Regions from separate parts of the Crystallibacter crystallopoietes genome, predicted to be linked through region 1. Evidence: riboswitches for the same ligand, from Rfam matches in the RefSeq annotation. Region 1 holds a riboswitch; the other holds the start of a gene.
What was found. Region 1 has a riboswitch for glycine ahead of gcvP (aminomethyl-transferring glycine dehydrogenase). Riboswitches for the same ligand answer to the same signal wherever they lie in the genome.
Positions count from the first base shown of each region.

Region 2: linked by a shared signal. The riboswitch ahead of glyA (serine hydroxymethyltransferase) and the one ahead of gcvP (aminomethyl-transferring glycine dehydrogenase) in region 1 are both predicted to bind glycine.

Region 1 covers NZ_CP018863.1:690,895-695,092, forward strand. Annotated here, with positions in the region: gene gcvP (aminomethyl-transferring glycine dehydrogenase) at 1-2,498, opposite strand, end outside; glycine riboswitch at 2,549-2,655, opposite strand; glycine riboswitch at 2,656-2,755, opposite strand; gene AC20117_RS03330 (mycothiol transferase) at 2,846-3,367, opposite strand; gene AC20117_RS03335 (MFS transporter) at 3,418-4,198, opposite strand, start outside.
Region 2 covers NZ_CP018863.1:2,020,320-2,024,517, reverse strand. Annotated here, with positions in the region: gene AC20117_RS09550 (amino acid permease) at 1-158, opposite strand, end outside; gene glyA (serine hydroxymethyltransferase) at 304-1,635, opposite strand; glycine riboswitch at 1,785-1,882, opposite strand; gene AC20117_RS09540 (ICP22 family protein) at 2,044-2,955, opposite strand; gene treS (maltose alpha-D-glucosyltransferase) at 3,125-4,198, opposite strand, start outside.

The DNA.
Region 1 (4,198 bases):
TCGATCAGGCGCTTGGCAACATCCTCGGCGGTGACGCCGGACTTGGCGGTGAGTTCGCGCAGGTCCAAGATGCACTCATGTGCCACCAGACCGTCGTTGCCCGTGTACAGCACGGGGAAGTACTCGTTCAGACGGGAGGCAATGTAGTTGCCCGCCAGCAGTGCGGTCTTGGTCGCGTTGGTCAGCCCTTCGCCACCCATCATGGCCACGTAGGCCCAGGAGATCGGCAGCACGCCGGCGGAGCCGTACTCGGAAGCGGACACCGGTACGCCCTTGCCTTCGTGCTCGGCCAGTGCGGCGTTGCCGGGCAGGAACGGCACCAGGTGCTCGGCCACGGCGACCGGGCCGACGCCGGGGCCGCCGCCGCCGTGCGGGATGCAGAAGGTCTTGTGCAGGTTCAGGTGCGACACGTCGCCACCGAACTTGCCCGGCTGCGCCAGTCCCACGAGGGCGTTGAGGTTGGCGCCGTCGATGTAGACCTGGCCGCCGGCCGCATGCACAGCGTCGCAAACCTCACGGACGTCGGCGTCGTACACCCCGTGCGTGGACGGGTAGGTGATCATGATGGCGGACAGGCTGTCCTTGTGCTGCTCGATCTTGGCGTTCAGATCGCTGTGGTCGATGGTGCCGTCCTGGGCGGTAGCGACAACGACAACCTTCATGCCTGCGAGCACAGCCGAGGCCGCGTTGGTGCCGTGGGCCGAGGCCGGAATCAGGCAGACGTTGCGCTGCTCATCGCCGCGGGACAGGTGGTAGCGGCGGATGGCCAGCAGCCCGGCGTATTCGCCCTGGGATCCGGCGTTCGGCTGGATGGAGACGCCTGCGTAGCCGGTGATGGTGGACAGGCGTGCTTCCAGGTCCTCGATCAGTTCGCGCCAGCCCTTGGTCTGGTGCGCCGGAGCAAAGGGGTGGATGGAGGCGAACTCCGGCCAGGTCATGGATTCCATCTCGGCCGTGGCGTTGAGCTTCATGGTGCAGGAGCCCAGCGGGATCATGGTCCGGTCCAGGGCCAGGTCGCGGTCCGAAAGGCGGCGCAGGTAGCGCAGCATCTGGGTTTCGGAGCGGTGGCTGTGGAAGACCGGATGCTGCATGTAGGAAGAGGTGCGCTGCATGCCCTGCTCCAGGCCGAAGCCTTCCGGCTCGGCTGATAGGCCCGCCGCGATGTCCTCGGCGGCACCGGCCACGCCGAATGCCTCTGCGACAGCAGACAGGTGCTCCGCCGTCGTCGATTCGCCCGTGGAGATGCCCACGTGATCGGCGTCGATGACGCGCAGGTTGATGCCCTTGGCCTCAGCGGCCTTGATGACGTCGGCAGCCTTGCCCGGGACCTTGACCGTCAGGGTGTCGAAGAAGTGCTCGCTGACCAGTTCCAGCCCGGCGCCCTTGAGGACGGAGGCGAGGGCACGGGTCTGATTGTGCGCACGTTGGGCGATCGCCTTCAGGCCTTCCGGTCCGTGGTAGACGCCGTACATACCGGCGACGATGGCCAGCAGCGCCTGCGCGGTGCAGATGTTGGACGTGGCCTTCTCGCGGCGGATGTGCTGTTCGCGCGTCTGCAGTGCCAGGCGGTACGCAGGCAGGCCGGCGTTGTCCTTGGAGACTCCCACGAGGCGGCCGGGCAGCTGGCGCTCCACGCCCTTGTGCACGGCCATGTAGGCGGCGTGCGGTCCGCCGAAGAACAGCGGAACACCGAAACGCTGGGTATTTCCGACGGCGATATCCGCGCCCTGTTCGCCGGGAGGCGTGATCAGAGTCAGCGCCAGCAGATCCGCGGCCACGGTGACCATGGCGCCGCGTTCCTTCGCATCCGCGATCACCTTGCTGTGGTCGGCCACATGGCCGGACACACCCGGCTGCTGCAGCACAATGCCGGAGATCTCGCCCTCGGGCAGCCCAGCGGAGAGGTCGGCCACCTCAATCTCGAAGTCCAGTGCTTCGGCGCGGCCCTTGACGATGGCGATGGTCTGCGGCAGCAGGTCTGCGTCCAGGACGGTCTTGCCGTCGGCATGCTTCTTGTTGGCACGGCGCATCAGCAGCACGGCTTCAGCCACGGCGGTGGCTTCGTCCAAGAGGGAGGCGTTGGCGATTTCCAAGCCGGTCAGGTCGGAAACCATGGTCTGGAAATTCAGCAGCGCCTCGAGCCGGCCCTGGGAGATTTCCGGCTGGTAGGGCGTGTAGGCGGTGTACCAGGCCGGGGATTCCACCACATTGCGGCGGATCACCGGCGGCGTAATCGTGTCATAGTAGCCCTGCCCGATCATCTGCACGGCCGTGATGTTCTTGGCGGCGAGGGCGCGCAGATCAGCGAGGACCTCGGCTTCGCTGCGGGCAGCCGGCAACTCAAGCGGCGCGCTCTGGCGGATGTTCGCCGGAACTGCCGTGTCGACCAGGTCTTCGAGGCTAGTGTAGCCAAGCTGCTTGAGCATGGTCTCGGCGTCGCTGTTGCGCGGGCCGATGTGGCGCTCGGCAAATGTCGCAATGGTGGGTTGAACCGTCATGAAGGAACTCCAGTTATTGGCTGGCACGGTTGTACCAGGTGGATCGGGTTCCTCCCCGCTCTGTATTGGACCTGAGAGATTCCGCGGAAACTTTTCCAAGTTCCGCTTGCACCGTCGGTGAGCCGAGCCGTTAAGGTCGACTGCTTTCCAGAGTTGCCTGTCTGCGGCGGTACAGGGGCCTGAGAGATTCCTGGGGAGGTATTGCTCCTACGGCGCCCGCTGACATTCATCCAGCAGGACTCTCCCGCCGCAATTCGAAGGCATTATGCAGTTATGACACTTTTGAAGTGCGTTCTATCTTCTTGAATGGTAGCCGGTGAGGGCGAACACAAACAAGGCGGCCAGCATTAACCGCGTGCTTCGCGGAGCTGGACCATTCCTTTAACATAGGCGGCCTGCCCGGCGTGCTCCAAACAGTCGTCAATGACGCTGACAAGCCGGACGCCGAGGGTAACGTGCGGGTCCCAGCGCGTATCCACAATCCGGTCCAGCTCGTCTTCGGTCAGCGAACCGATGAACTCGAGGCTTTGGCGGTGCACCGCGTCGAAATACTCGGCCAGCAGGCTTCCGGATTCCACCGTGACGGCGCTGACCTGCTCCGACGTGTGGCCGTAGCCGGTTTCACGTGTGTCCAGCGGAAGGCCGAACAGTTCCGCCCAACCGCCTGAAGTCCAGCGCTGCTCCACACCGGCGACATCGGCAATGTGATCGTCCTGGATCCGGGTCAAATGCCAGATCAGCCAGGCGATCGAGTTGCCGGTCCCTCCGGGCCGTTCGGCCAGTTGGTCCGGGTCCAGTCCATCAAGCACCTCGTGGACCCGTTCCTGGATCCGGCCAAAAGCGTCTGCCAGCAGATCGTTGAACTTCATCTTCGCTCCTCGTAGATCCGGGATTGGCGGCAACGAACCCAGCCTATGCCTTACGCCCGCGGATGGTCCTCCAGATAGCGCGGTTTGCTGACAATGAAAGCACCGACGACGAGGACGACGAGCGATACGGCGAGCAGGCCGAACGATGTTGCCCACGTTCCGGTGATGTCTTTAAGCAGCCCGAAGGTCAGCGGCCCAAGGCAGGCAACGGAGTAGCCGATGCCTTGGGCAAAGCCGGAAAGCGCCCCCGAACCGGCGGTGGTCCTGGTCCGCAGGTTGACCAGCAGCAAGGCCATGGCAAATGTTCCCTGTCCCAGTCCTGCCAGCGTGATCCAGAGGATCGTGCCCGATGACGGTGACAGCAGCAGGCCCGCATATCCGCCGGCGTAGCAAAGCACGAACAGGGCTGCGAGCGGGAAGGGATTGCGCATTCTGGCGGCCAGGTAAGGAACCAGGAGGCTGGTCGGCAGGCCAAGGATGGCGTAATAGGACAGCAGGGTTCCACCCTCTGCCGCGTTCATCCCCGCGTCGAGCAGCAGCGGAGGCAGCCAGGTAAACATCGAGAAAGTGTTCGTGGACGTCCCGGCAAACACCATGGCCAGCCCCCAGGCCACCGGAGAGGACCAGACACGGACCTTCGCGTGGGGCACTGCGGCCAACGGGGGTTGAACGGCTTCTGCCCGCCGCGTTGCCCGCTCTCCCAGCAAAGTGGCCACCCACGGCCCGAGCGCCGCCAGGCTCACACCAGCCCAGATGCCGATCGACCAGCGCCAGCCGGACGTGTTTGCCAGCGGCACCGCCACCAACGGGCTGAAGGCGGTACTCACCGCC
Region 2 (4,198 bases), 1.3 Mb from region 1:
AAGATGACGGAGGGTCCGGCCGCGGAGATCGTTTTCCCCGAGCCCATGAAAAGCCCCGTGCCGATGGCACCGCCGATCGCAATCAGCTGGATGTGGCGGTTGCTCAGCTGTCTTTCCAGATGGGGTGCCCCGGATGACTGCACTGTTGCATCTTTCATTTACTACTCCTTCAGAGCGAGGATATTTCGCATGGCTGCATGGCCCTGGTTGTGGGTTGCATGCAGGTTGGTCAGGGCGCCGGCCGCTTCCCCATGTATGCGGCCGGCCCCTGGGCAGGGGCCCCGCGGTCCCTGCCAGTCCCGGTTAGGCGCCGGCCGTTGCCAGCGGTGCCACGTTCGGGTAGAGCGGGTGCGCGGCGGCCAAGGCCTCCACGCGGTGGCGCAGATCGGCGAGGCTTGCCTCGTCGTCGGCGATCAGCGCCTCAGCAATGATGTCAGCTACCTCGGTGAAGGCCGCTTCGCCGAAGCCGCGGGTAGCCAGTGCGGGCGTTCCGATCCGCAGGCCGGAGGTGACCATCGGCGGGCGCGGGTCGAACGGAACGGCGTTGCGGTTGACGGTGATGTCGATGGCCGCGAGGCGGTCCTCGGCTTCCTGGCCGTTCAGTTCGCAGTTGCGCAGGTCCACCAGTACCAGGTGCACGTCCGTGCCGCCGGAAACCACGGAGATGCCCTTGGCGGCGACGTCGGGCTGCATCAGGCGTTCGGCCAAGATGCTTGCTCCAGCGAGCACGCGCTCCTGGCGCTCCTTGAACTCCGGCGATGCAGCAATCTTGAAGGCCACGGCCTTGCCGGCGATGACGTGCTCCAGCGGCCCGCCCTGCTGGCCCGGGAACACTGCCGAGTTGATCTTCTTGGCGACGTCGGCGTCGTTGGTCAGGATGATGCCGCCGCGCGGGCCGGCCAGCGTCTTGTGCGTGGTGGAGGTGACAACGTGGGCGTGCGGCACCGGGCTGGGGTGCAATCCGGCGGCCACCAGGCCGGCGAAGTGCGCCATGTCCACCATGAGGTAGGCACCGACGGCGTCGGCGATCCGGCGGAATTCGGCGAAGTCCAACTGGCGGGCGTAGGCGGACCAGCCGGCCACGATCAGCTGCGGCTTGTGCTCGTGGGCCAGGCGCTCCACTTCCACCATGTCGATCCGGTGGTCTTCTTCGCGGACCTGGTACGGAACCACGTTGTACAGCTTGCCGGAGAAGTTGATCCGCATGCCGTGGGTCAGGTGGCCGCCGTGGGCCAGGTTCAGCCCCATGATGGTGTCGCCGGGCTTGATCAGCGCGTGCATGACCGACGCGTTGGCCTGGGCACCGGAATGCGGCTGGACGTTAGCGTAGGCCGCCCCGAACAGGTCCTTCACGCGGTCGATGGCCAACTGCTCGATGACGTCGACGTGCTCGCAGCCACCGTAGTAACGCCGTCCCGGGTAGCCTTCGGCGTACTTGTTGGTCAGCACGGAGCCCTGCGCCTGCATAACTGCGGCGGCGGTGTGGTTCTCCGAGGCGATCATTTCCAGGCCGTCGCGCTGGCGGGTGAGCTCGTCGTCGATCTTGGCGGCGACCTCGGGGTCCAGCTCGGACAGCTGGCTGTTCAGGCTCGGGGACACGACCTGTTGGAAAGTGGACGGTGACTGGATGGTCATAAGGAACTCCATATTTCAGGCAGCGCACAACACGCCACGATGATTCGGGTTCCTCCCCGCTCTGTCTGGGACCTGAGAGTTTCCGCCGCCCCCGTGGGGGCCGCTTGCACCGTCGGTGAGCCGGTTGCCCGGCTGCTTTCCAGAGTTGCCTAGCCGCGGCGGTACGTGGGCCTGAGAGATTCCTGGGGAGGAGTTGCTCCTACGGCGCCTGACGAACGTACCGGCAGGACTCTCCCGCCGCAGATCAAAAGCGTTGGGCCACAGCTTCGTGACCCGCCTCACACAGATTAGCGGCACGCGAGGAGCTAACGCAACATCATTTCTTTACTGCCTAGTCAGCGGCGGATCCGCTGCAGACGATGTACGACGCCGGCACTCACCTGAGTGCCGGCGTCGCCTGGGCAGGCCTTATTGCTCGGTGCCGGTCTGGTCGCCTTCGGTCAGACCGCTGTCCACGGGTGCCGGATCGACGGCGCCACTGTCGTCCGGCACGGCTTCCTGCCCGGCATCCTGCTGGCCAGCGCCGGAGTCGGTGACGACTTCCGGCTCCGCTACTTCGCCCGTTTCGGAGCCGGGCGCCGGAACCGGTTCGGGCACGGTCTCCACCGGCCCCGTGCCGTCGGTCTGGTCGGTGGCCGGGTCCTCGACCATTGCTGATCCGTCTGTTCCGGAGGTATCACCGGAGGTCTCGCCTGTAGTCCCGGTCTGGCCGGCGCCGTCGTCGACCTGCCCGGGCTCAGCCTCGCCGGGCTCCGTGGTTTCGCTTCCGTCCTCGGCCGGGGCCGCGGTTCCGGTCAGGACGCGGCCCAAGGTTGTCTGCTGCTCGGCGGCCGGGGTGCTGCTGGTCGACGATGCAACCAAAGCCGAAATGGGCTTGCTGGTTCCCAGTTCGATCATCGTGATGCCTGCCATGGCGATCAGGAAGGAGGCTGCGCTGACCACTCCGATCTTCACCCAGGTCCGGGGCGTAAAGCGGCGGGCAGTGAGCTTGGCCTTGAAATCCGCGACGGCACTGGGAACACCGGCGCGCTCGGTTCCGTCGTCGCTCGCAGGCAAGCCGCCGTTGCGCAGGCCGCGCAGCCGCGGCACGGGCAGGGTCTTCCGGGCCGCGACGGCGGCGGAACTCAGCGTCCTGGCGTAGATGGCTGCGGCAACCGTGGCGATGACCGAACCAAGGGCAGCGCCGATCAGCGTTCCCGCGACACCGAGGAAGGAACCCGCGAAGGCCGAGGTCACAGCGGCCAGGGCGGAGGCAATAGTTTGGGCACCGTTGAGGCCGAGGAGTTTCGGCTTATCTTCGGCGGAGGAGTCTTCAGCCATATTTCACACACACTTCGGGTAGGCAAAGTTACGGAAAGGTAACGCCGGTTCCACCGAACCGGTTCCCCGCCTACCGCGTTTTCATGTGAGATGCTGGTCACATTCGGAGCGCGCTGGGCATTACCCCAGATCAGGACGTGACAGGGGCTGACGTGCCTGCGCCGCAGGCTCAGCCGGCAGCCGTGCCCGCGTCCCTGTCCGCGCCTGCTTCCGCCTCAGCCGCCGCCTCCGTGTCCGGCTCCTCTTCTTCGGGCAGGGTCACCAGCAGCGCGGTTCCCTGGTACGGCTCCAGCTGGATATAGAAGCTGTGCAGATCATCCACACTGCCCACCTCTTCACCGCTGAACAGATCGGTCACCAAGGCTCCGGTTTCCAACTGCTCGGAGCGCACCGTGCCGGCCATCTCCTGGTCAGAGAAGTTCAGGACGGTGACTTCGCAATCGCCCGATTCCAGCTGGTGCACCATGACCAGCATGCCGCGGTGTGAGACGTCCGGAACATCGAGCAGGGCGCTCTTGGCGATGCCGTACTGCTCCCGGACGGCCAGAATTTTGGCTAGCTGCCGCGCGAAAGAGGACTCGTCCGCGAGCTGGTCCGGCAACGTCCCGTACAGGCTGACGGCCTTGGGCATTCCGGAGGTCGGAGCCTGTCCGGTGTGGTTGACTCCCATCAGGTCGTGGGCGCCCCGGTTGATCCAGCGGGTGTCGCCGCGGGACAGCAGCGGGGCCACCTGCGACCGGTCCAGCGTCAGCATGCCGCACAGGTCCCACCCGGAGAGCGCGAAGACGCCCGGCTGCAGCGCGTTGTACATGGCCAGCAACAGGTGCACCTTGCGGACCTCGATGGTCTGCTCCGGCGTGATGGTGCTCAGGTCCTTGATGCCCAGCACCGCGGTGATCACGCTCGCCGTCGTACACGCAATGCCGTTGGCCGTGAAGACCAAGTTATAAGGTGCGGCCTCCCCGGTAATGCCGTCCCGCAAGGTCTGCTGCACTTTAAGGGCCAGTTCCGCGCCGGTCAGTTCCTCGCCGTCGAGCTCATAGATATCGTCTTTGTGCTTGGTGGTGAAGTGCACCAGTTCGTAGGTCAGTTCGTCATGGTTCTGCAGCGCGTGGACCAGGGAGGCCTGGTCCACGCCGATCTCCATGGCCAGACGCAGGGTCAGCCGGAGGAATTCGGTATCCGCGGTGACCAGGGCGTGGTGGTAGCCGGGGCGGGTGACAAAGTCGTAGGACAGGTCGGG